2 regions of the Arthrobacter sp. NPDC056727 genome follow, and region 1 is predicted to be linked to the other one. Evidence: riboswitches for the same ligand, from Rfam matches in the RefSeq annotation. Region 1 holds a riboswitch; the other holds the start of a gene.

The links. A riboswitch is a leader RNA that binds a small molecule or an ion and turns the genes downstream of it on or off. The one in region 1 is predicted to bind S-adenosylmethionine.
Region 2: linked by a shared signal. The riboswitch ahead of ACFRAH_RS05865 (aminotransferase class V-fold PLP-dependent enzyme) and the one ahead of ACFRAH_RS20520 (DUF1737 domain-containing protein) in region 1 are both predicted to bind S-adenosylmethionine.

What each region holds. Positions count from the first base shown of each region.
Region 1 is NZ_JBHTZA010000026.1:55,468-66,996, forward strand. It holds gene egtA (ergothioneine biosynthesis glutamate--cysteine ligase EgtA) at 1-193, shown strand, start outside; gene egtB (ergothioneine biosynthesis protein EgtB) at 183-1,532, shown strand; gene egtC (ergothioneine biosynthesis protein EgtC) at 1,536-2,300, shown strand; gene egtD (L-histidine N(alpha)-methyltransferase) at 2,297-3,283, shown strand; gene ACFRAH_RS20500 (aminotransferase class V-fold PLP-dependent enzyme) at 3,244-4,425, opposite strand; gene ACFRAH_RS20505 (YegP family protein) at 4,480-4,992, opposite strand; gene ACFRAH_RS20510 (O-succinylhomoserine sulfhydrylase) at 5,249-6,457, opposite strand; gene ACFRAH_RS20515 (rhodanese-like domain-containing protein) at 6,459-6,869, opposite strand; gene ACFRAH_RS20520 (DUF1737 domain-containing protein) at 6,866-7,174, opposite strand; SAM riboswitch class IV at 7,188-7,302, opposite strand; gene ACFRAH_RS20525 (NtaA/DmoA family FMN-dependent monooxygenase) at 7,545-8,840, shown strand; gene ACFRAH_RS20530 (aromatic amino acid ammonia-lyase) at 8,875-10,575, shown strand; gene ACFRAH_RS20535 (PLP-dependent cysteine synthase family protein) at 10,572-11,529, shown strand, end outside.
Region 2 is NZ_JBHTZA010000004.1:194,720-206,248, forward strand. It holds gene ACFRAH_RS05840 (sigma-70 family RNA polymerase sigma factor) at 1-390, opposite strand, end outside; gene ACFRAH_RS05845 (DoxX family protein) at 827-1,396, shown strand; gene aroA (3-phosphoshikimate 1-carboxyvinyltransferase) at 1,403-2,794, shown strand; gene ACFRAH_RS05855 (ribosome small subunit-dependent GTPase A) at 2,778-3,893, shown strand; gene hisN (histidinol-phosphatase) at 3,959-4,771, shown strand; SAM riboswitch class IV at 4,922-5,035, shown strand; gene ACFRAH_RS05865 (aminotransferase class V-fold PLP-dependent enzyme) at 5,071-6,474, shown strand; gene ACFRAH_RS05870 (class I SAM-dependent methyltransferase) at 6,559-7,338, shown strand; gene ACFRAH_RS05875 (metal-dependent transcriptional regulator) at 7,349-8,062, shown strand; gene ACFRAH_RS05880 (fluoride efflux transporter FluC) at 8,069-8,524, shown strand; gene ACFRAH_RS05885 (fluoride efflux transporter FluC) at 8,521-8,886, shown strand; gene ACFRAH_RS05890 (MFS transporter) at 8,883-10,274, opposite strand; gene ACFRAH_RS05895 (hypothetical protein) at 10,297-10,659, shown strand; gene ACFRAH_RS05900 (hypothetical protein) at 10,750-10,884, shown strand; gene ACFRAH_RS05905 (S1C family serine protease) at 10,957-11,529, opposite strand, start outside.

The DNA.
Region 1 (11,529 bases):
CGCCGAAGCTGCCCTGGCGGCTTTGCCCCGGTTGGGGGCGGACGCTGTAACGCGGGCCCGGACCGAGGACTTCGTTGAGCGCTACACGGCGCGTGGCCGCTGCCCGGCGGACGAACGGATGGACAGGTGGGCCCGGACCGGCAGCTGCTTTGCCGGGCCGCAGCACGAGGAGGACGGCGACAATGCAAAGTGACCACACCGGCGCACCCGCCGACCCCGCAACCCTCAGGACCTTCATTGCGGCCGGACTGGAACGGGCCAGGAACCGCACCCACAGGCTGACCGAGTGCGACGAGGAGGATCTGCTGAAGCAGCACTCTCCGCTGATGTCGCCGCTGGTCTGGGACCTGGCGCACGTTGGCAGCCAGGAGGAGCTGTGGCTGGTGCGCGACGTTGGCAAAATGGAGCCGCTGCGGTGCGACATTGACGAAATGTATGACGCATTCCAGCATTCGCGCAGCAGCCGGCCCTCGCTGCCGCTGCTCTCGCCGCAGGAGTCCCGGAAGTACATCGCCGAGGTCCGCGACAAGGCGCTCGACGTCCTGGACCGGAGTCCCTTGGAGGGCTCCCCGCTGGTGGACCGGGGCTTCGCGTTCGGGATGATCATCCAGCACGAGCAGCAGCACGACGAGACAATGCTGGCCACGCACCAGCTCCGGGTCGGCACGCCGGTCCTGCACGGCCAGCCGCTGCCGGCCGGTGTCCTGCCACGGCCCATGGATGCGCTCCCGAAGGAGGTGCTGGTTCCTGCCGGCCCGTTCACCATGGGAACCTCGCTGGAGCCGTGGGCGCTGGACAACGAACGTCCGGCCCACTCCGTGGACGTGCCCGGCTACTGGATCGATACGCTTCCGGTGACCAACGGCGACTACCGGCACTTCATCGACGACGGCGGCTACCGGAATCCGCGCTGGTGGACCGGGCCGGGCTGGGACCACTGCAGGGAAGCCGAACTGGTGGCACCCAAGTACTGGGAACGTGACGGTGACAGGTGGGTCAGGGCCCGGTTTGGCGTTGTTGAACCGGTGCCCGACGATGAGCCGGTGCAGCACGTGTGCTGGTACGAGGCGGACGCCTATGCCCGCTGGGCCGGACGCCGGCTGCCCACCGAAGCCGAGTGGGAAAAAGCGGCCCGGTATGATCCCTCGTCCGGCCGTTCCCTGCGCTATCCGTGGGGCGACGACGACCCCGCCCCGCATCACGCGAACCTCAGCGGAGCCCTCCTCCGCCCCGCCCCCGCCGGCTCGTTTCCGGATGGTGCGTCACCCCTGGGTGTTCGCCAGCTCATGGGTGATGTCTGGGAATGGGTCTCCTCGGACTTCGGTCCCTACCCGGGTTTCACCGCCTTCCCGTACCGCGAATACAGCGAGGTCTTTTTCGGTTCCGACTATAAGGTGCTCCGGGGAGGCTCCTGGGCGGCCGATCCTGCCGCGTGCCGTGCGACGTTCCGGAATTGGGACTATCCGATCCGGCGCCAGATCTTCGCCGGATTCCGCACGGCCCGTGACGCCGTCGAGACCGGGGGGCGGTAGCCGATGTGCCGCCATCTGGCTTATCTCGGGGCTCCGGTTCCGCTGGCGGAGCTGCTGCTCAGTCCCGGCAATGGTCTCCTGACACAATCCTGGGCTCCCCGGCGCCAGCGGTACGGGACCGTAAACGCGGACGGTTTCGGCGTCGGCTGGTACGCGTCCGGGGATCCTGTGCCTGCACGCTACCGCCGTTCCATACCGATCTGGGCGGACAGGTCCTTCGCCGACGTCGCCAGGGTGACTTCCAGTGCTGCCGTGCTGGCGGCAGTCAGGTCAGCCACGTGGGGAATGTCGCTTGAGGAATCGGCCGCCGCGCCCTATGCCTGCGGGCCGTGGCTTTTCAGCCACAACGGACGGGTCGAGGGCTGGCCGGATGCCGTGGCGGCACTGGCGGCCTCGATTCCTGCGTCGCGCCTGCTGGCGCTCGAGGCCCAGGCCGATTCCGCGCTGCTTTGGGCCCTCGTCCAGGAACGGCTGGACGCCGGGGACCCCGCCGCGGATGCCCTGGCCCGGGTGGTCAGGGACGTCGCCGCGGTTGCCGGCGGGCGCTTGAACTTCCTGCTGACCGACGGGACGCGCATAGCGGCCACGGCTGCCGGTGACACCCTCTTTTGGCGGGAGGGTTCAGGGAACGTTGTGGTGGCGAGTGAGCCGTTCGACGACGGCCCCGGCTGGCACGAGGTGCCGGACAACTGCGTTCTGACCGCGACGGCCAGCACGGTCGACGTACGCCCGATTTACAACCTCACGAAGGAACAGGTAGCACCATGAGCATCTCTTCCGGCCGTTCCGACATCATTCACCACCTGCCCCCGGACCACTTGGAGCGAAGCCTGCGCAGCGACGTGCTCGCAGGGCTCAGCACGTCGCCGAAGACGCTGCCGCCCAAGTGGTTCTACGACAAGCTGGGCAGCGAGCTCTTTGAGCGCATCACGGGCCTGCCGGAGTACTACCCAACCCGCGCCGAACGCGAGGTGCTTGAGCTTTTTGCCGGCGAGATGGCGGCCGCGTGCCCGGCGGAAACACTCATCGAGCTCGGGTCCGGATCCTCCAGGAAGACCCCGCTGCTGCTGGACGCCCTGGGGCAGGCGGGACACCTTCGGCGGTACGTTGCCGTGGATGTCAGCGACAGCGCGTTGCTGGAGGCACGAAACGAATTAGCGCCGCAATTTCCAGGCCTCAATCTGGACGCGGTGGCAGCGGATTTCGAGACCCAGTTGCATGTGCTCCCCCGGGAGGGACGCCGTATGGTGGCGTTTCTGGGCGGCACCATCGGCAATTTTGAGCCGACCGCCAGGGCCCGCTTCCTGTCCGGGGTGCGGGAGCTCCTTGAGGGTGATGGCGGCTCGCTGCTTCTCGGGACGGACTTGGTGAAGTCACCGGCCGTCCTTGTGCCGGCATATGCCGACGCCGATGGTGTCACCGCTGACTTCAACCGGAACGTCCTCCGGGTTCTCAATACCCAGTTGGGCGGTGACTTCGACGTGATGGCCTTCGAACACGTCGCCGTCTGGATGCCCCAGGAGGAATGGATCGAAATGCGGCTGCGTGCCAGCAGGCCGATGCTGGTGCGGCTGCCGGGGGTTGGCCTGGAAGTAAGTTTTCATGAGGGCGAGGAACTGCGGACCGAGATTTCCGCCAAATTTCGGCTTGAAGGCGTGGTCAACGAGCTGGAATCAGCCGGGTTCTCCGTAGCGGGGCAGTGGACTGACCGTCAGGGGCGCTTTGCCATGACCCTGGCACAAGCAAGCTGAACTTCGGCTTCTGTGTTGTAGTAATGAACGGAGGCCCGCACCAGCATTTCCGGCACAGGCGGTGTCCCCGTGCAGGATGAGTGGGGGCGGGGAACCGCCGAGACATTGATCCGGTGCTCTGCCAGCTGACGCCTGATGCCGCCGGCCTCGCGGCCGGCAACCGAGAAGGTGACGATGCCGCAGCGTGTGATTCCGCCGTCATGGACCGTCACGCCCGGTACCGCCGCCAGTTCTGTCCGCAGCAGCTCAGCAAGCCCGGCCACCCGCTCCTGCACCGCGTCCAGGCCCAGGGCCAGGGCGTAATCGGCGGCCCGTCCCAGCCCCAGCCTTCCGGCGGCACTGCTCTCCCAGCTCTCGAAGCGCCGGGCGTCGCTGCGGATTTCAAAGCCGGAGGCCCCGGCTGGACTGGCAGAGTGCCCATCCAGCATGGGTGGCTTCAGCTGTTCGAGGACTGCTGCGCGCACGTAGAGGAACGCCGTGCCCCGCGGTCCGCGCAGAAATTTCCGTCCCGTGCCTGCCAGCACGTCGCAGCCCAAAGCCTGCACGTCCAGAGGCATCTGGCCCACTGACTGGCACGCGTCGAGCACAAACATCACCCCGGCTGCACGGCAACGCTTTCCGACCTCGGCCGCCGGATTAACCAGACCGTTCGCCATTGGGACATGAGTCAGGGCAACCATGGCGACGTTGCCATGCTCGAGTTCCGACTGCAGGTGTTCCACGTCGACCTGTCCGTGTTCGTCGTCCCGCAGAACCACAATCTCGAGGTCATGGCGCTCCGCCAGCTGCCGAAGTGCGAGGACATTCCCGGCATACTCGGTGCGGCCGATCAGCAGCCGCCCGCGGGGAATGAAAGGAAGGCTGTAGACCGCCGCCGCCCAGGCCCGGCTGCCGTTCTCCGCCAGGGCAACCTCGTCCGGCCGGGCTCCGATCAGCCGGGCCACCGAGGAATAGACGTTTTCAAGCCGGCCGGAGGCTTCCTCTGCCGCTTCATAACCGCCGATTTCCTCCTCGCGGCGCAGATGGCCCACGACGGTGTCCACAACAGGACGGGGCATGAGGGAACTTCCCGCGTTATTGAAATGGACTACGTTCAGGACACCCCGGGTCTGTGTGCGCACCTCGTCGACATCGATTGGCATAATCCACATCCTGCCGCACGGGGCAGGGCTGCGCCCAGATCTGGACCCCCGGCGCTAGGCTGCCCCGGCGGTCCAGCGGAGCGGGGCCGCCGGGGCTGATGGCCTCCAGTGCCCCGCCGTCCGGGGGCCGGACACCTCCGACGGCGCGCGCTTCTTCCCGAATCCCTGCCTGCCGTGGTCGGACCGCGCCGGGACGGCCTGGGCCGGTACCGGCGCAGGAACTGCCGCGGCGGCCTCTGCCGGAGCGGACCCGTGGACCTTCGGGGCCGCCGCCGACAGATCCGTGATGAGCCCCGTCCCGGCGCACTCGCGGACGTCGGCGATTCCGGCCGCGGCCGCGCGCTTGTCCTCGAAGGGTGCGGAGACTGCCAGGACGGTTCCATTGGGGGCCATCAGCCGGAACCGGTACTGGGACTCTGTGTCGACGAAAACTTCAAATACTCCGGCCATGGCGTTCCTTCCGGTCAGGGAGCGGCCGGCAACGGCTTTTGCGGCTGCGGCGCCCCGGACGCACCGCTGCGTCCGTCCTTCGGTGGGTGCTGAACCGGCAGGGGTGCGACGGTTCATCAGGTTGTTAACGAGTCTGCCCAGTGCTTATGCAGCCTAACAAGACCGGCCGTGTAAACCCTGGGTAAACCCTGCCTGTCCACCCACTAAAGCGTGCCCGCCCACCGGTTCTCAAGGACGCCCTAAACGAAGGGACGCGCGGCGCAACGCACGTTCACAGCCCGCCATCGGAAGCAAAAGATCCGGCCCCGAAGGGCCGGATCTCACGGAGGGTCTGAAGAAGGATCAGAGCGGATAAGGATTTAACCCGGAACAGTCAGATCTGCTTGAGCGCCTGCTCCAGGTCCGCCATCAGGTCATCCGCATCCTCAAGGCCGACGGACAGCCGCACCACCCCATCGCTGAGCCCGATCGCGGCGCGGCCTTCGGGCCCCATGGCCCTGTGCGTCGTGGTGGCGGGATGCGTGATGAGGGACTTGGCGTCGCCCAGGTTGTTGGAGATGTCGATGATCTTCAGGGCGTCCAGCAGCGCGAAGGCAGCTTCCTTGCCCGACTGCCCGGCCGTCGTCGCAAGTTCCAGCGTGAGGACGGTGCCGCCGGCCTTCATCTGCCTGGCCGCCAGTTCATACTGCGGGTGCGACTTGAGCAACGGGTACTTGACCCAGTTGACGGCAGGCTGCGCTTCGAGCCATTCTGCAAGGCGCAGCGCCGTGGCGGAGGAGTGGTTCACACGCAGGGACATGGTCTCCAGGCCCTTGGTGAGGACCCAGGCGTTGAACGAGGAGAGCGCCGGGCCGGTGTGGCGCATGAGCTGCTTGACCGGGCCGTCGATGAATTCCTTGGTGCCAAGAATCGCCCCGCCCATCACACGGCCCTGGCCGTCGATGTGCTTGGTGCCGGAGTAGACGATCACGTCCGCGCCGAGGTCCCCGCAGCGCTGCAGCAGCGGGGTGGCGAAGACGTTGTCCGCCACCACCTTGGCGCCGGCGGCGTGGGCGAGTTCACTGACCGCCGCGATGTCCACGATCTCCTGCATCGGATTGGACGGGGATTCGAAGAAGACCGCCGTCGTGGGAACCGAGAGGGCGTCGCGCCACTGATCAAGGTCCGGGCCGTCCACGAACACCGTCTCCACGCCCCAGCGGGGCAGGATTTCGTTGAGGATGACGAAGCAGGAGCCGAACAGGGAACGGCTGGCCACCACGCGGTCCCCGGCCCCCAGCAGCGCACCCAGGGCGGTGAAGACGGCGGACATGCCGGACGCCGTCGCAAAGCACGCCTCCGTGCCTTCGAGCAGGCGCAGCCGCTCCTGGAAAGTGGCCACGGACGGGTTGCCGTAGCGCGAGTAGACGAAGCGTTCGTCCTCGCCGGTGAAGGCGCGCTCGGCGGCCGCGGCGGATTCGTAGACGAACCCGGAGTTCAGGAAGACGGGCTCCGTGGTTTCCTGGAAATTGGTGCGGTCAAGCCCGCCGCGGACGGCCTGGGTATCGGGGCTCCAGCCGGCGGCGTCGTGATTAAAGGTCAACTTAGTTCTTTCCCAGGTTCGTCGGCAGGCCGCGGTTCTTCCAGCCGTTCACGGTGCGCTCACCGTAGCGGTCGGGCTCGCCCTCGAATCCTTCGAGGACGTTGTAGGCCGTGAAGCCGGCCTGCGTGGCGGCAATGGCGGCGGCGATGGAGCGCTGGCCGGAGCGGCAGAGGAAGAGCAGCTCCACGGTGGAGTCCTCCGGGGCCTGCTGCTTCAGCTGCTCGACGAACCCGGGGTTGGGAATGCCGCCGGGAAAGGTCCACTGGATGAACAGGGGATCGTTGTCCGTGGCCTTGGTGTCCGGAATGCCGATGTGCGCCCATTCGCCCTCGGTGCGCACATCCACCAGGATGGCGCCCTCCTCGAGCTTGGCCCACGCGTCCTGCGGGCTGACGTCGCCGGCGTAGCTCATGCGTGGCCCTCGTATGCTTCCGCGCTGAGGTCCTCGTCGGAGTCCAGCCGGTCAACGGCCGTGGCGACGGCGGCATCTGCGCTGGCGATCGCGGCCGGCAGGATGACGGCCTGGGCAACAATGACGCTGGTGCCGTTGAAGGTGGCGGCCGGGCTGCCGTGCAGCACGTATCCCTCAGCAAGGGCCGCCGAGATGCGCTCACAGAACGCCCGGTCGTCCGGGCCCGTGATGAGGCGGTAGGACAGCTTTTCCTCAGGTTTATCCTGCTGGGACGGCAGTGTTGCAACGGCGGGGGCGTCTGACACGACGGATCTCCTTTTCTCACGCTTGCAGCTCGAAGTGGTCGATATGCCGAGTATTCACCTGAGGCACCCCGCCGTGGAAGGAGGGTTGCCGACCGGCCAGTCAGGGCTTAATGCCGGTACTCATTACTCCCGAAAAACGTAACACTGACGACGGCGGCACGCACCGCCGCCGTCGTCATCTTCCGTAACGCATCGAAAGAAACGCGGGGTCAGATACGGCCGAATCGGGGCCCCGGAAGCGGCGGTAACTGACCCCGCGTTGCGGTTACAAAGCCGACGGCCGGGAGGATAATGACGGGAGATGACCCGCCGTAACGCCGGATGAAACCAGGCCGCTGTGAATGATTCGACCCCGAATACAGTGACTCCCATGCTGCACTTTGGATGGTTTGTGGGCCATGGCTTCGGGGTCCAGGGCTGGGGGACGCCCGGCTACGGAATCGGCTACGACTGGAAGAAGCCCGCCCCCTACCAGCATGCGGTCCGGGAGTTCGAGCGGGCCGGGCTGGACCTGTTCATCATCGAGGACTCACTCACCGTCCCCGATACCTACGGCGGCAGCGCGGAGGTCTCACTGGCGCAGGCGTCCTTCGCGCCCAAGCACGATCCGCTGGCGCTGGTGCCGTACCTGCTGTCCGCCACCGAGCACCTGGGCATTGTGCCCACCATCAGCGCCTCCTTCTATCCGCCCTTCACCGCGGCCCGGCTGCTGGCCACGCTCCAGCACTTCTCCAACGGGCAGCTCGGCTGGAACGTGGTGACCTCCGGCAGTGACCTGGCCGCGCAGAACTACGGACTGGACCAGCAGATCGAGCACGACCTCCGCTACGAGAAGGCCGAGGAGTTCGTGGACGTGGTCCGCAAGCTGTGGCGCAGCTGGGAACCGGACGCCATCCTGGAGGACGCCGGGGCTGGCATCTTCGCGGACCACACCAAGGTCCGGCCCATCCACCACGACGGGGAGTTCTTCAAGGTCCGCGGACCGCTCAACACGGCACCGCTGCCGGAGGAACCGGTGCTGGTGCAGGCCGGGGCATCCCCGCGGGGCAAGGCCTTCGCCGGTGCGAACGCCGACGTTGCCATTGCCCTGGCCCGCGGTGTGGACGGCATGAAGGCGTACCGGGACTCGATCCGCGCAGAAGCCGCCGGGGCCGGCCGGAACCCCGACGACGTCAAGGTGCTGTTTGTCCTGAAACCCACCGTGACCGGTTCCAGGGCCGAGGCGGAGGACCTGCGGGCCGCGCGCCGGGAGCTCACGCAGCGGGACATCGACAGCCAGCTCAACTCCATCTCCTACCTGTCCGTCATCGACTTCAAGCAGTTCGACCTTGATGCGCCGCTGCCGGAACTGAGCACCAACAGCAACCAGGGAACCCTGGAGCACTTCTCCAAGGCGGCGCCGCCGGGTTCCACCCTGCGGCAGATCCTGCAGGCACGCAGCGGCGGCGCAGGCGACAGCATCATCGGCACCGCCGAGGAAATCGCCGACTACCTGGAGGAAACCGGGGCCGCGGTGGGCGGCGACGGCTTCCTCTTCTCCGGCTTCGTGGACCCTGCCACCATTCACGGCGTGCTGGACAGGCTGGCGCCGGTGCTGCGCAGGCGTGGACTGCTGCGGACGAGCTACGGCGAAGGCGGCTTCCGCCGGAACCTGCTGGACTTCTAACGCCATGGCAGTGGCCGGGAGCAACCACGGACTGGTGTCTCGTGCCCGCCGGGGGACGTTTTTGATCGGCACGGCCCACATCCGGGCCGGCGACGTGGCGGCGGCAGCGGCCGATCCCGCCGTGGAGGTGGTCCTCAGCGCCGAGGCCCTTGAGCTCGTGGGGCTCTCCCGTGAGGTGGTGCAGGCGGCCATCGATTCCGGCCACCGGGTCTACGGACTCAACACCCTTCTCGGCTCCGGCCGGGACACGGCCGTGGACAAGGACTCCATCCTCGACTTCCAGGTGCAGGTGGTGCGCTACCACCACAGCGGCGTCGGTGCACTGCTGGACGGGGATGAAGTCCGCGCCCTCATCCTGGCCCGGCTCATCGGGTTCACCCGCGGAGGCTCGGGCGTGCGCCCGGAAACTGCCCGGTTCTACGCCGAACTGCTGAACAGGGGCGTGGTGCCGGCCGTTCCGCGCGACGGGTCCGTCGGCTCATCGGACCTCACCCATCTGGCGGCGGTTGCCGCCGTCGCCATCGGGGAAGGGCAGGCGCTGGCTCCCGACGGCGGACTGACCGGTGGAGGGGAAGCGCTCGCCGCCGCCGGGCTGGAACCGCTTGTCCTGGCACCGGGGGAGGCCCTGGCGCTGGTCAGCGCCAACTCCTATTCCATCGGTGCCGGCGCGCTGGAACTCCGCCGCCTCCAGTGGCTCGCAGATCTGGCGGACACCGCGCTGGCGCTGTCCCTTGAGGCCACCGCAAGGTACGACGGCGGCGGGAACCTCAGCCCGTTCTCGCCGGCTGTGCAGTCCGCCAAGGCGGTGGACGGCCAGCGCGTCTCGGCCGCCAACGTCCGCCGCCTGCTGCGCGGCGGCTGGCTGGAGGATCCGCGGCGGCAGGTGTCCGTGCAGGATTCGCTGTCCTTCCGCGCCGCGCCGCAGACGCACGGTGCGTTCCGGGCCCAGGTGGGCGCCCTGGCCGAGGCGCTCGAGGTGGAACTCAACGGCCGCGGCGACAACCCGCTGACGGACGTGGCCTCGGGCCTCATGGTGTCCGGCGGGAACTTCCAGCCCATGCAGCTGGCCCTGGCGTTCGAGGCGCTGCGGCTGGGACTGGCACACGTGGGGATCAGCAGCGAGCGGCGCATCGCCAAGCTCTATCCGCCGCAGCGGCTGATCCGGCAGCTCAACCTGGAGGCGGCCCGGGCAGGCACACCGCTCGCGTCCGAAGACCTGCCGGGACTGCTCTGGTACTCGGCCGCAGGCCTGCTGGCCGAACTGAAGTTCCTGGCAGCGCCTGCCACGCTGGGGGCCCCCACCCTGTCCGCGGATGTGGAGGACCACTCGACGCTGGCCCCGCTGGCCCTCCAGCAGCTGGAGCGCTCGGTGGAGGCCGCGGCCAGGCTCCTCACCATAGAGGCGCTGACGGCGTCGTACCTCCTGGCGGAGGCGCAGGACACGGACCTGCGGGAGGCCGAAACCCGGGAACTGGGTACTGGCACCGCAGCAGTCGTAGCGCTCCTCTCGGAGTTGCTCTCCCGGCAACTGCCGGCGGCGGCGCTGGTGGAGGATGCGCGCGCTGCGCTGAAGGATTTGCTGGCAGGGCTGCCCGAGTTGCAGACGCCGGCCCCGGAAATGAATGACCGCAGCGCGGATGTCGGCGGGCAGGATGCCGGGGATCAGAACCATGGCCGTGCAAACTCTGGCGGTACTAACTTTGGCCGTACAAACTCTGGACGAGGAGAACCATGACAACCGTGACGGGGAGCGGCCGCCAGGCACGGCATGTGGCGCCCATACTGGATCCCGCCGTGGACGCCGACGCCGTGCTGGCCCGGGTGGGGAACACCCCGCTGGTCCCGCTGGAGGTACTGAGCCGCGGACTGGGAAGCACTGTTTTCGTCAAGCTCGAATCGGAGAACCCCGGCGGGTCCATCAAGGACCGGACCGCGCTGAGCATGGTCCGGGCCGCGGAGCACAGCGGTGAGCTGCAGCCGGGCGGGACGATCGTTGAAAGCACCTCGGGGAACACCGGGATCGGGCTGGCGCTGATCGGCGCACTGACCGGCCATCCCGTGGTGGTGGTCACCGGTGATTCCATATCGTCGGAGAAGCTGGATGCCCTCAACCGGTACGGGGCGCGGGTGGTGTTCACGGACTGGAGCGCGCCGTCGAACTCGCCGGAAAACGCGCGGGCAGTCGCGGCCAGGATCACGGCCGAGATTCCCGGCGCATGGCGTCCGCTGCAGTTCGACAACCCGGCCAATCCGCGCGCGCACTACGAGGGGACGGCGCCGGAAATCTGGGCGCAGACAGCCGGGCGCGTCACGCATTTCGTCGCGGGCGTGGGCACCGGCGGCACGATCACCGGGAACGGACGGTACCTCAAGGAGAAGTCCGGCGGCCACGTGGAGGTGATCGGCGCGGACCCCTACGGCTCGGTCTACAGCGGCGGGCACCCGGGCCAGATCCTGGTGGACGGCGTCGGCAACTCCTGGCCCAAACCCGACTGGCCCAAGGTCTTTGACCTCGGCCTGCTGGACAGGTTCCTGCGGATCCCGAATGACGAGGTGTACACCACGCTGCACCGGTTGCTCAACGAGGAAGGCCTGTCCCTGGGGCCGTCGTCGGGCCTGACGGTGGCAGCGGCGCTCCGGGTGGCCAGGGCGGCACCGCACGGTTCGGTGGTTGTGGCGGTCGCCCCTG
Region 2 (11,529 bases), on a different contig from region 1:
GTCCTCGATGGTGTCCGAATTGGACTGCAGGGGCTCCCGCTGGCGCTTCCTGTACAGGTTGATGTAGGTGTTCGTCAGGATCCTGTACAGCCAGGCCTTCAGGTTGGTGCCGGGCTTGTACTGATGGAACGCCGAGAACGCCTTGGTGTACGCCTCCTGCACGAGGTCCTCGGCATCGGCCGGGTTCCGCGCCATGCGCATGGCCGCCGAATACAGCTGGTCCACGTACTGCATGGCGTCACGCTCGAACCGGGCCCGGCGCGCTTCGGCGCTCTCCGAGCCGACGTCGATATCCTCTGCCGCTTCAGCGGCGGGTGACGTGCCATTCTCCGGGATGCCGTTGGCGGCGTCCTCCTGTGCGGCCTGTACGGCCGGATCCACGGTGCTCATTGCCTTCAAGTCTACTTTGATCGGCACCGGCCGCCCTTGACGGCGTGCCGTGCCATAGTCCTGCCCAACGAAGCCGTCCGGCCCGGGGAAGGAACGACCCGCCTCCAGTGCCTCGGCTTCGGGCACCACGAAAGGCCCCATTCTGGCGGGACTTCGCACCCCCACAGCTTCCTTCACCAAAGTCAATGCTCCATCTCCACTCCGCTTGCTAAGACCCTCTTGAAAACCCGCTGGAAGACCCGCGTCCGTACGGCGGTCCGCGCTCCTGCCGGTTCCGGCCATGCCCCAGCCGCCGCTGAACACCGGAAACCTCACACGTACGGTGTTTCCGGCCAAAGAGCACAACGACGCGCGGTGGGCAAATATTCCGCAAAGGTGCAAGACTAGAACCGACTCCGCCGCGGCCACCGCGGCTCGGCCATCCAGGAGGAAATTCATGTCCTTTGTCCGCTTTTTTGCCCGGCCGATGCTGGCCTCAAGTTTCATCCTCGCCGGCACGGACAAGCTCAGGAATGCGGACGACACCGCGCAGCAACTGTCGCCCCTCCTGCGCCGTGCCGCTCAAGCCCTGCCTTTCCAGACCGACGAGAAAGTCCTTGCCCGGATCATCGGAGGCACTCAGATCGGCGCCGGCGTCCTCTTCGCACTCGGCAAATCAGCCCGGCTGGCCGCCTCGGTCCTGGCGGTGATCTCCGCATTGAACGCCTTCGTTGAATGGCGCAGCGCCGACATCAGCAGCAAGGAGGGCCGGGAAGCACGCCGGAACCAGCTGCTCAAGAACATCACCCTCACCGGCGGAGTGCTGCTGGCCTCCGTGGACACGGCCGGCAAGCCCAGCCTGGCGTGGCGCGCCGAGCACCTGGCCGCCGACGCGCGGAAGACCGCCGGCCACCTCGCCGCCGACGCACGCAAGAGCACCGGCAAGACGCTCCACAGCGCCGACAAGGCAGTCCGCAAGGCCGACAAGGCAGTCCGCCGGGCCGTTGACCACGCGGTGGGGGCATAAGCGGGAATGACTGCATCACCCATGGGCACGTCCGCTGAAAACTCCGGCGCTGCTCCGCACTGGCCCGCGCCGTTCGCCGAGCAGCCGGTTGACGCCACCGTCCGCGTGCCGGGCTCAAAGTCGCTCACCAACAGGTACCTGGTGCTCGCCGCGCTGGCCGACGGCCCCTCCCGGCTCCGGGCACCGCTGCACTCCCGGGATTCCGCGCTCATGATCGCGGCACTGCGCCAGCTCGGCGCGGACATCCGGGAGGTCCCCGGCGACGGCGCCTTCGGCCCTGACTTGGAGGTGACGCCGATTCCGGCCAACACCGGCGGTGCGGACGTCGCCGTCGACTGTGGCCTGGCCGGGACCGTCATGCGGTTCGTGCCGCCGTTGGCGGCCCTGCGCAGCGGCGCCACTGTTTTCGACGGCGACCCCCATGCCCGGGAGCGGCCGATGGGGACCATCATCGACGCCCTCTCAGCCCTCGGGGTAGCCGTAACCGGCGACGACGGCGGGACGCCGGCCTCGCTGCCGTTCCGCGTCGAAGGTTCGGGCCAGGTCCGCGGCGGGCACCTGGTCATTGACGCCAGCGCATCCTCCCAGTTCGTCTCCGCCCTGCTGCTGGTGGGGGCACGGTTCGCGGACGGCCTCCACCTGGAGCATTCGGGCAGCACGGTTCCGAGCCTGGACCACATCAACATGACCATCGCGGTACTGCGCGGAGCGGGCGTGGCGGTGGATGACTCCACGCCCAACCACTGGATTGTCAGCCCCGGCCCCATCCGTGCCTTTGACCAGCGCATCGAACAGGACCTGTCCAATGCCGGTCCGTTCCTGGCTGCGGCGCTTGCCACCGGCGGTACCGTACGCATCCCGGACTGGCCCGAGCACACCACGCAGGTGGGCGACATGTGGCGCAGCATCCTTACCGACATGGGGGCCACGGTCACCCTGGCAGACGGCACCCTGACGGTGACCGGCGGCAGTGAGATCAAGGGCGCGGACTTCGCCGAAACCAGCGAGCTGGCGCCGACGGTCGCCGCGCTCTGCGCCCTGGCCTCCGGCCCTTCGCGGCTGAGCGGCATCGCCCACCTCCGCGGACATGAAACGGACCGGCTGGCCGCGCTCGTCACGGAGATCACCCGCCTCGGCGGTGATGCCGAGGAAACCGCCGACGGGCTCATCATCCGGCCCGCGGAACTGCACGCCGGCACCGTGCACAGCTACGCGGACCACCGGATGGCCACCGCCGGAGCCATCCTCGGGCTGGCGGTCAGGGGCGTGGAAGTGCAGGACATCGCCACTACGTCCAAAACCATGCCCGACTTCCCCAAACTGTGGACGGACATGCTCGGCCAGCGGAGCAGTGCCGTTACCAACACCGCGGGGACCACCGGTGGCACGCAGCACTGACTCCTGGGACGAATCCGACGTCCGGATCCGGCCGAACAAAAAGGGTTCCCGGCCCCGGACGAAGGACCGACCCAGCCACGAGGATGCCGTCACCGGACGGATCATCACCGTTGACCGCGGCCGCTACACGGCCGTCGTCGGCGAGGACTCCGGGCACGAGCGGACGGTCATTGCCGCCCGCGCCCGGGAGCTGCGACGTTCCCCCGTGGTGGCCGGCGACTTCGTCTCCCTGGTGGGCGATGTGTCCGGAGCCCCGGACACCCTCGCCCGGCTCGTGAAAATCCAGGACCGCAAGACACTGCTGCGCCGCAGCGCCGACGACACCGATCCCGTGGAACGCGCCGTGGTGGCCAACGCGGACCAGCTCGTGGTGGTTGTCGCCGCCGCCAACCCGGAACCCCGCACCGGCTTCATCGACCGCGCGCTGGTGGCCGCCTACGACGCCGGGATCGAGCCGATCCTGCTCGTCACCAAGGCGGACGTCAAGGACCCTACGGAGCTGCTGGGCAACTACCGCCACCTCGACTTTCCGGTGATCATCAGCCGCACCGCAGATTCCGAGGCGTCCGGCATCGACGCCCGGTCCGACGACGGCCTCTCCGCCCGGCTCGACGTTGCCGCCGTCTCCGACCTCCGGGCCCACCTGGACGGGAAGGTGACGGTGATGCTGGGCCATTCCGGCGTCGGAAAATCCACCATGGTCAATGCACTGACCGGCGCCGAACGAGCTACCGGCGGCGTGAACGCGGTGACGGGCCGCGGGCGGCACACGTCGTCGTCGGCCCTTGCCCTCAAGCTGGCCGACGCCCCGGTGGGGAGCTGGATCATCGACACTCCGGGCATCCGCTCGTTCGGGCTGGCGCACGTCGACCCCGACCGCATCCTGCACTCCTTCCCCGACCTTGAGCCGGGCACCGAGGCCTGCGAACGCGGCTGCAAACACGATTCCACCGCCGTTAACTGCGGCGTGGATGCCTGGGTCGAGGCCGGCCACGCCGGCCCTTCGGGAGCAGCCAGGCTCGCGTCCCTGCGCCGCCTGCTGGGCACTGACCCGCGCGCGGAGGCCCAGGAAACCAAGGAACTCGGCACCGTAGGCTAGCCTCCCCGGCGCCGCCCGGCCGTTGCCTCCCCGCCCCGCCGGGCCTTTGAGGGTAGTTTGGAACCATGACCCAACCCGCTTCAACGTACAACGATGACCTGCGTCTGGCCCATGTGCTGGCCGATTCCGTGGACGACCAGACCATGAGCCGGTTCAAGGCGCTGGACCTTCAGATCGAGACGAAGCCAGATCTGACGCCGGTCACCGATGCGGACAAGGCCGCCGAGGAGTCGATCCGCGGCCAGCTGTCCCGATCCCGTCCCCGCGACGCCGTCCTCGGTGAGGAGTTCGGCAGTTCCGGCCACGGTTCCCGCCGCTGGATCATCGACCCCATCGACGGCACCAAGAACTTTGTCCGCGGGGTGCCGGTGTGGGCCACGCTGATCGCCCTCGTCGACGAGGGCGAACCGGTGGTGGGCGTCGTCAGCGCCCCTGCGCTGGGCAAGCGCTGGTGGGCGGCCAAAGGCGCCGGCGCCTACTCGGGCCGCTCCCTCGCGGCCGCCACGCGGCTGAAGGTTTCCAATGTGTCCAGCCTTGCCGACGCCTCACTGTCCTACTCCAGCCTCGGCGGCTGGAAGGACCGCGGCAACCTTGACGAGTTCCTCCAGCTCACGGAGGATGTGTGGCGCACCCGCGCCTTCGGCGACTTCTGGTCCTACTGCATGGTGGCCGAAGGGGCAGTGGACATCGCCTGCGAACCGGAACTGAACCTGTACGACATGGCGGCGCTGGTGCCGATCGTGACGGAGGCAGGCGGGCGGTTCACCTCCCTCGAAGGCACCGACGGACCGTTCGGCGGCAACGCGCTGGCCACCAACTCGATCCTGCACTCGGAAGTCCTGAAGCGGCTGAACCCGCAGCTGGACGACCTGCTCTGACACTGAACATTACGACGGCGGCCGCCCACTTTAGGGGGCGGCCGCCGTCGTTTCTTCGGCAGAACGCCGAATATCCAGCCCGCGTAATAATCCGCTTAACATTTTGACCGGCTTTTTCATCGCCTGTCCGGATGTCCTAGTCTCGTAACAGGTCACGAGTGCCAGCGCTAAACCCCGGTTAGCTGGCCGGCAACCCTCCATTCGCGGTGGGGTGCCCCGGGTGACGACCAGGCCGATCCGGAACGGACCCGGCAAGCGCGGATCCCCGTCACACGGGGTCCTTTTCTCAGTGAGGTCCCATGACGACTGCCATCATTTCTTCCACCGACGCCGATGTGCTGGACGGCCGGTTTGTCGCCGCCGGCCGCCCCCTGGCCGCCGTCACGGGCGCAGAAATCCAGGCTCCGCTGATCCAGGGCGGCCACATCCGCTACGCCAACCTCGACTATGGCGCCTCCGCGCCTGCGCTGTCGGTCGTTTCCGCATACCTCAACGAGATCCTGCCGTACTACGCCAGCGTGCACCGCGGCGCCGGCTATGCCTCGCAGATCAGCACCTCCGTATACGAGAACTCACGGAACGTCGTGCGGGAGTTCGTGGGCGGCCGCGCCGATGACGCCGTCATCTTCACCCGGAACACCACCGACTCCCTGAACCTCCTGGCCGGCTGCCTGCCGGTGGAGGACCACCACCACACCGGCGAAGTGCTGTACCTGGACATAGAGCACCACGCCAACCTGCTGCCGTGGCAGGGCGTGCCGCACCGCAGCGTGGTGGCATCGGAAACGCTGGAGGCCACCATCGGCAGCCTGCGTGCCGAACTGCAGCACGGCGATATCAGCCTCCTCGCCGTCACCGGCGCCTCCAACGTCACCGGCGAAATCCTCCCGATCCGCCGCCTCGCCGCGCTGGCCCATGAATACGGCGCCCGGATCGTGGTGGACGCCGCCCAGCTCGCACCGCACCGCCGTGTTAACATCGCCGCGGACGACGTCGACTACCTCGCCTTCTCCGGCCACAAGCTCTACGCCCCCTTCGGGGCCGGCGTCCTCGTTGGCCGCCCCGACTGGCTCGACGCCGGCACCCCCCACCTCGCGGGCGGCGGCGCCGTGAGCGAGGCCAGGCTCGACGGCGTCAGCTGGGCCACCGGCCCCGCCCGCCACGAGGGGGGCTCACCGAACGTCCTCGGCGCAGCCACCCTTGCCCGCGCGACCCAGGTCATCGCTGCCCTCGACCCGCAGAGCTGGCACGCCCACGAAGCCGCCATCCGGTCCTTCCTCGTCGAGGGGCTGCGCCGGATCGACGGCGTCACCGTCCACCAGATCTTCGAGGACAGCAACCCGGATGACGCCATCGGCGTGGTCAACTTCTCCGTGGAGGGTTACGACGCCGGTTTGGTGGCCGCCTACCTGTCGGCCGAACACGGCGTGGGCCTGCGCGACGGCCGCTTCTGCGCGCACCCGCTGCTGAAGCGCCTCGGCCTGCCGTCCGGTTCGCTGCGCGCCAGCTTCGGCGTGGGATCACGGCTCGAGGACGCCCAGCGGCTGCTCGCCGGCATCGAGGAGCTCCGCCGCTCCGGCCTGGGCTGGGACTACGTGGTGGACGCCGGGCGCTGGGTTCCGGCGAACGACGCCCGCACCTACCCCGACTGGGCACCCAACACGCCCGGCACCGCCGGCGCCGCACCGTGTGTCCAGGACTGATCGGTACTCAGGACTAAGCACCTCTCGCTCTCCGTACGGTAAATTCGAAAGGTAATTTTCGACGTCGGCCTAAGGAGACTGTGCGTGGCACGGGGCGGTCCCAAACTTCATCACGGGCGGCGGCAGGAGCTGGGGCAAAGCTTCCAGGACGGCGGCGAGCACTACCACCGCGTCCGTCCCGGCTACCCGGACGACTCCGCGGACTGGCTCATTCCAGCCGGGGCCCGTACCGCGGCTGACGTCGGCGCGGGAACGGGCAAATTCACCGCCCTGCTGGTGGACCGGGGGCTCGCCGTCAGCGCCGTGGACCCTTCCCTGGACATGCTGGACCAGCTTAGCCGCATGTACCCCGGGGTCCATGCTCTGGCGGGCACCGCGGAGGAAACAGGACTTCCCGAGGCGGCGTTCGACGTCGTCAGCGTTGCCCAGGCGTGGCACTGGTGCGATCCGCTGCGGGCCAGCACCGAAATTTCCCGCATCCTCAAGCCCCATGGCGTGCTTGGCCTGATCTGGAACCAGTTGGACACATCCGTGCCCTGGGTGCACCGGCTGTCCCGCATCATGCATGCCGGGGACGTCCACAAACCGGACTTCCGCCCGAAGATCGGCCCGGAATTCACGTCGCTGGAAAGCCACCTGACACGGTGGGAGGATCCGGTCACCCCGGACGACATCCTCGAACTGGCAAAATCCCGCAGTTATTACCTCGCGGCCAACGACGCCACCCGGGCAAAGGTGACCGGCAACCTGGCCTGGTACCTGCACGAGCATCTCGGCCATGCCCAGGGCGAGGTCCTCCAGCTCCCCTACCTCACCCAGACGTGGCGGGCGGTCAAGGCCGAACGCCGGAGTGGCAGCAGGTAGGCTTGAAGCTGTGAAGACCAGTACGCCCTCCTCCTCGATCGAGGACTACGTTAAGGTCATCTATTCCTTCACGGAATGGCAGGACAAGCCCATCACCTCCACCCAGCTTGCACAGCGGCTCGGCGTGGCCAATTCCTCGGTCTCCGAGATGGTGCGCAAGCTCAAGGACCAGGGCCTCGTCCTCCACAAGCCCTACAGCGCCATCACGCTCACGCCGCAGGGTGTCCGGCTTGCCCTTTCCATGGTCCGGCGGCACCGGCTGATTGAAACGTACCTGGTCAAGGACCTCGGTTACAGCTGGGACGAAGTCCACGACGAGGCCGAACAGCTGGAGCATGCGGTCTCGGATACCTTCATTGAGCGGCTGGCGGCCCGGCTCGGCAACCCGTCCCGGGACCCGCACGGCGACCCCATCCCCGCGGCCGACGGAACAGTCCGGATGCCGTCGGCCCACCGGATGATCGAGCTCGACGACGGCCACACCGGCCGGATCACGCGGATCAGCGACGAGAACCCGGAACTGCTGCGCTACCTCGCCGCGGAACGGATCAGCCTCGACGCCGACGTCGAAGTGCGCGGCCGCAAGCCCTTCGGCGGCGCACTCGTGGTCCGCATCGGTTCCCCCGGAACCAGCCGCGACGTTGACCTCGCCGACGAAGTGGCCTCCGCGCTCTGGATCCACAGCGATTCCGCACATCCCGGCTGCCGCATGGCCGGCCTGTAGGCACAGGTGCGGGTTCCCCTGGCCGGCCGCACCGGCACCGCGCCCACGACCGGATCCGGCTATGGCTGGCGGGTCTGGACGGCCGTCGCCGTCGGCGGACTGCTGGGCACGGAACTCCGGTACGCACTGGGGGTGCTGTTCCCGGACCAGCCGGGAGACCTGCCGTGGGCCACACTGGGCATCAATATCGTGGGAAGCTTCGTGCTGGCAGCCCTCACCACCATCTGGATCGCGCGGCCCCACACCGCGTTCTGGCTCCGCGCCGCCATAGGGCCGGGCGTGCTGGGATCCTTCACCACCTTCTCCGCCGTCGTCTTTTCCACGGACCAGCTGACCCGCGCCGAATTCCCTGCCGTGGGGCTTCTCTACCTCGGACTGTCCGTGGTGCTGGGGCTGGCGGCGGCTGCCGCCGGCTGGCGGACCGGCAAGGCAATCGGCGCTGCCCGCGAGGCTGGACCGTGACGGCGCTGCTCGTGGGTCTCTTCGGCATCGCCGGAGCCCTGCTTCGATTCGCCGTGGATGGCTGGCTGGCCGGCTTCCCGTCGACCCGGCGCCACTGGCCATGGGCTACCCTGCTGGTGAATGTGGCGGGCTCGTTCGTGATTGGGCTGTCCGTGGGCGTCCCTGCAGTCTTCGGCCCCGAATGGCACTCCGCCCTGGCCACCGGGTTCGCCGGCGGGCTGACCACCTTCAGTTCCTGGACCACTGCCACGGTGCGGTTGGCAAGCGAACGGCGCTACCTGGCCGCCGCCGTTAACGTGCTGGCCAATCTGCTGCTGGGGCTGGCGGCGGCCGCGGCGGGAATCGCGGTCATCGGCGGTTAGCCGGCACGGTCAGCCGGCACGGGGTTCCGGATCCCGACGGCGGAGCAGGCCCCACCCAGCAACAGCAGCGCGGCTGTGGCCACCAGCGCACGGTGCAGGCCCGCCGTCGTCAGTTCTGGCCCAACGATAAGGCCGGCAAATGCGATGCACACCAGCCCCGCGATCCTCGAGACCGCGTTGTTCACGGCGGACCCCACACCGGCCTGTTTCTCCGGCACGGATCCCAGGATGGCCGCCGTCAGGGGTGCCACGGTGGCGGCAAGACCGAGGCCGAAGACCAGCTGCCCGGGCAGGATCTGGGTCCAGTAGTTGAGGGTGCCGCCAACGGACAGCGTGAGCAGGAAGCCGGTGGCGCACAGCACGGGCCCGGCGGTCATGAACCAGCGCGGCCCGTACTTGCCGGCGAGCTTCCCAAAGGACGAGGCCAGCAGCATCAGGATCAGCGTCGAGGGCAGCAGCGCAAGGCCTGCGGTGGTCGCCTTCATGCCGCCCACCTGCTGGATATAGATGCCCAGCGCAAAAAAACCGAAGGAAAAACCGCCATAGATGGCGGCCGTGGCGATGTTGCCCCAGCCGAAGTTCCGCACCGTGAACATGCCCAGAGGCAGGAGCGGCGCGGCCGTGCGGGACTCATGGACGAGGAACAGCACCGTGGCCAGGAGGCCGGCGGCCAGCGGCAGCCAGACCTGCGGACTTCCCCAGCCCGCCGTGCCCTGCTCGATCAGCGCGTAGACGGGACCGCCGAGCGCGACGACGGCCAGGAGCGCGCCCGCAATGTCGATCCTGCCGGCAGCATCAGGGACGGCGTCGGCCTTCCGCAGCCTGGCCAGCACGGGCCAGATGACAGCCGCCGGCAGGACATTGACCAAGAAGATGGCCCGCCAGGACAGCAGGTCCACGGACACGCCGCCGATCAGGGGGGCCACGATGGCGGCGCCGCTTGTCCACGCCGACCATTTGCCGATGGCCGCTCCCTGGGCGCCGCTGTCAAAGTGGCTGACGATGAGCGCGAGCGAACTGGGAACGAGCAGCGCTCCGGCCACCCCCTGCAGCCCCCGGCTGACTACCAGCACTTCGCCCGTCCACGCCGCCCCGCAGAGAACCGAGGTCAGGGCGAACCCTGCCAGGCCCCACTGCAGCACACGCACGCGCCCGAAATGGTCCGACAGCGAGCCGGCCGCCAGGATGAGTGCGCCGAGCGTCAGAAGGTAAGCGTCCACCACCCACTGCTGGATGCGGAGACCACCGCCGAGTTCCCTGCCGATGGCGGGCAGCGCCAGGCTGACGACGAAGCTGTCGAGGATCGCCATGAAGGACGCCACGATCGCGACCGTCAATACCTGCCGCTGGAGGCGCGTGGGGGCAGTGGTCTGGCTGGCATCGCTCATGACTTACCGTATCGTGGACTGGATGATCAGCAGACGTGATGCCGCAATTGCCCTGGATGTACCACTGGAAATGGCCCAGCGCCACGGCATTCCCAAGCACCTGACCGAAGCCGAGTTGGGTGACCTGCTGGACAATCCCCCGGCCTGGCTGGTCCAGTCCCGGGCCAATCGGACAGGAAAAAGGCCGGTGTGGGTGCATCTCACCTGCGCGGTCTGCGGGTACGCCGAGGCGGCCAGGCCCAAAAAGTGGTGGCCCGAATTCACGTATGTCGTGTGCGCGCATCACCGCCCCTCCGAAGTCCCTCCGACCGTGCCCGGTTTCGTGCGGAGCGAGTTCGACGGCGTGGGCACCAGGTTCGTGGGCATCGCCGACGTCGCGGGGTAACGGCGGTCCGGGCGGTTACATTTCGGCTGCAACAGGCGTAATTTACGTAGGGAGGGGCACCCTCCTGCCCCTCGGACGAGGGAGCACGCCATGCCGGACAAGTCGCCGCACCAGCAACAGCAGAAAAAAGCGGGCAAGACCATCAAGCAGAAACGCGCGGACAAAAAGGCCAAGCACCCAATTGAGGGAGCCCCGGACCCCGTGGCGCATCTGAAGAAACGCTGATTGCCGGACCGTACCGAACGGGGTGGCCAGGAATTCCCTGGCCACCCCGTCGTTTGTGCTCGGGCTGTGCTCTTATCCCCAGTCCGCCATCTCGCCGGGAACTGCCGGGATATCCATTACGTGTCCGTCGCGCAGGACGGCTATGTTCATCGGTACGCCGATGGCCTCGGCGAACAGGAGTTTCTGCAGGCTCTCGGCATTGCTGACCGCCCGGGAACCCACCCGCAGCAGTACGTCGCCGGTCCGAAGACCTGCCTGCTCCGCCGGGGAACCGGACAGCACCTCCACCACGCGCAGTCCCTCCCGCTGGCCGGTGCGGACCACCTCGCTTGTGCCCAAGCGGATCGGGGTGCTGACCACACCGAGATAGGCGCGCCGGACCCTTCCGTCCGACAGGAGCGCGGAGATGATCCGGCGTGATGTGCTGTTGATGGGAACGGCCAGCCCCAGCCCGGCACCGGCCACCGCGGTGTTGATTCCCACGATCCGGCTTCGGGAATCGGCCAGTGCACCGCCGGAACTGCCGGCGTTCAAGGCAGCATCGGTCTGGATGACATCCTCGATCACCCGGCGGTTGCGGCCGGCCCAGACAGGAATTGCCCTTCCGAGTCCGCTCACCACACCCGCCGTGACCGAGCCCGAAAG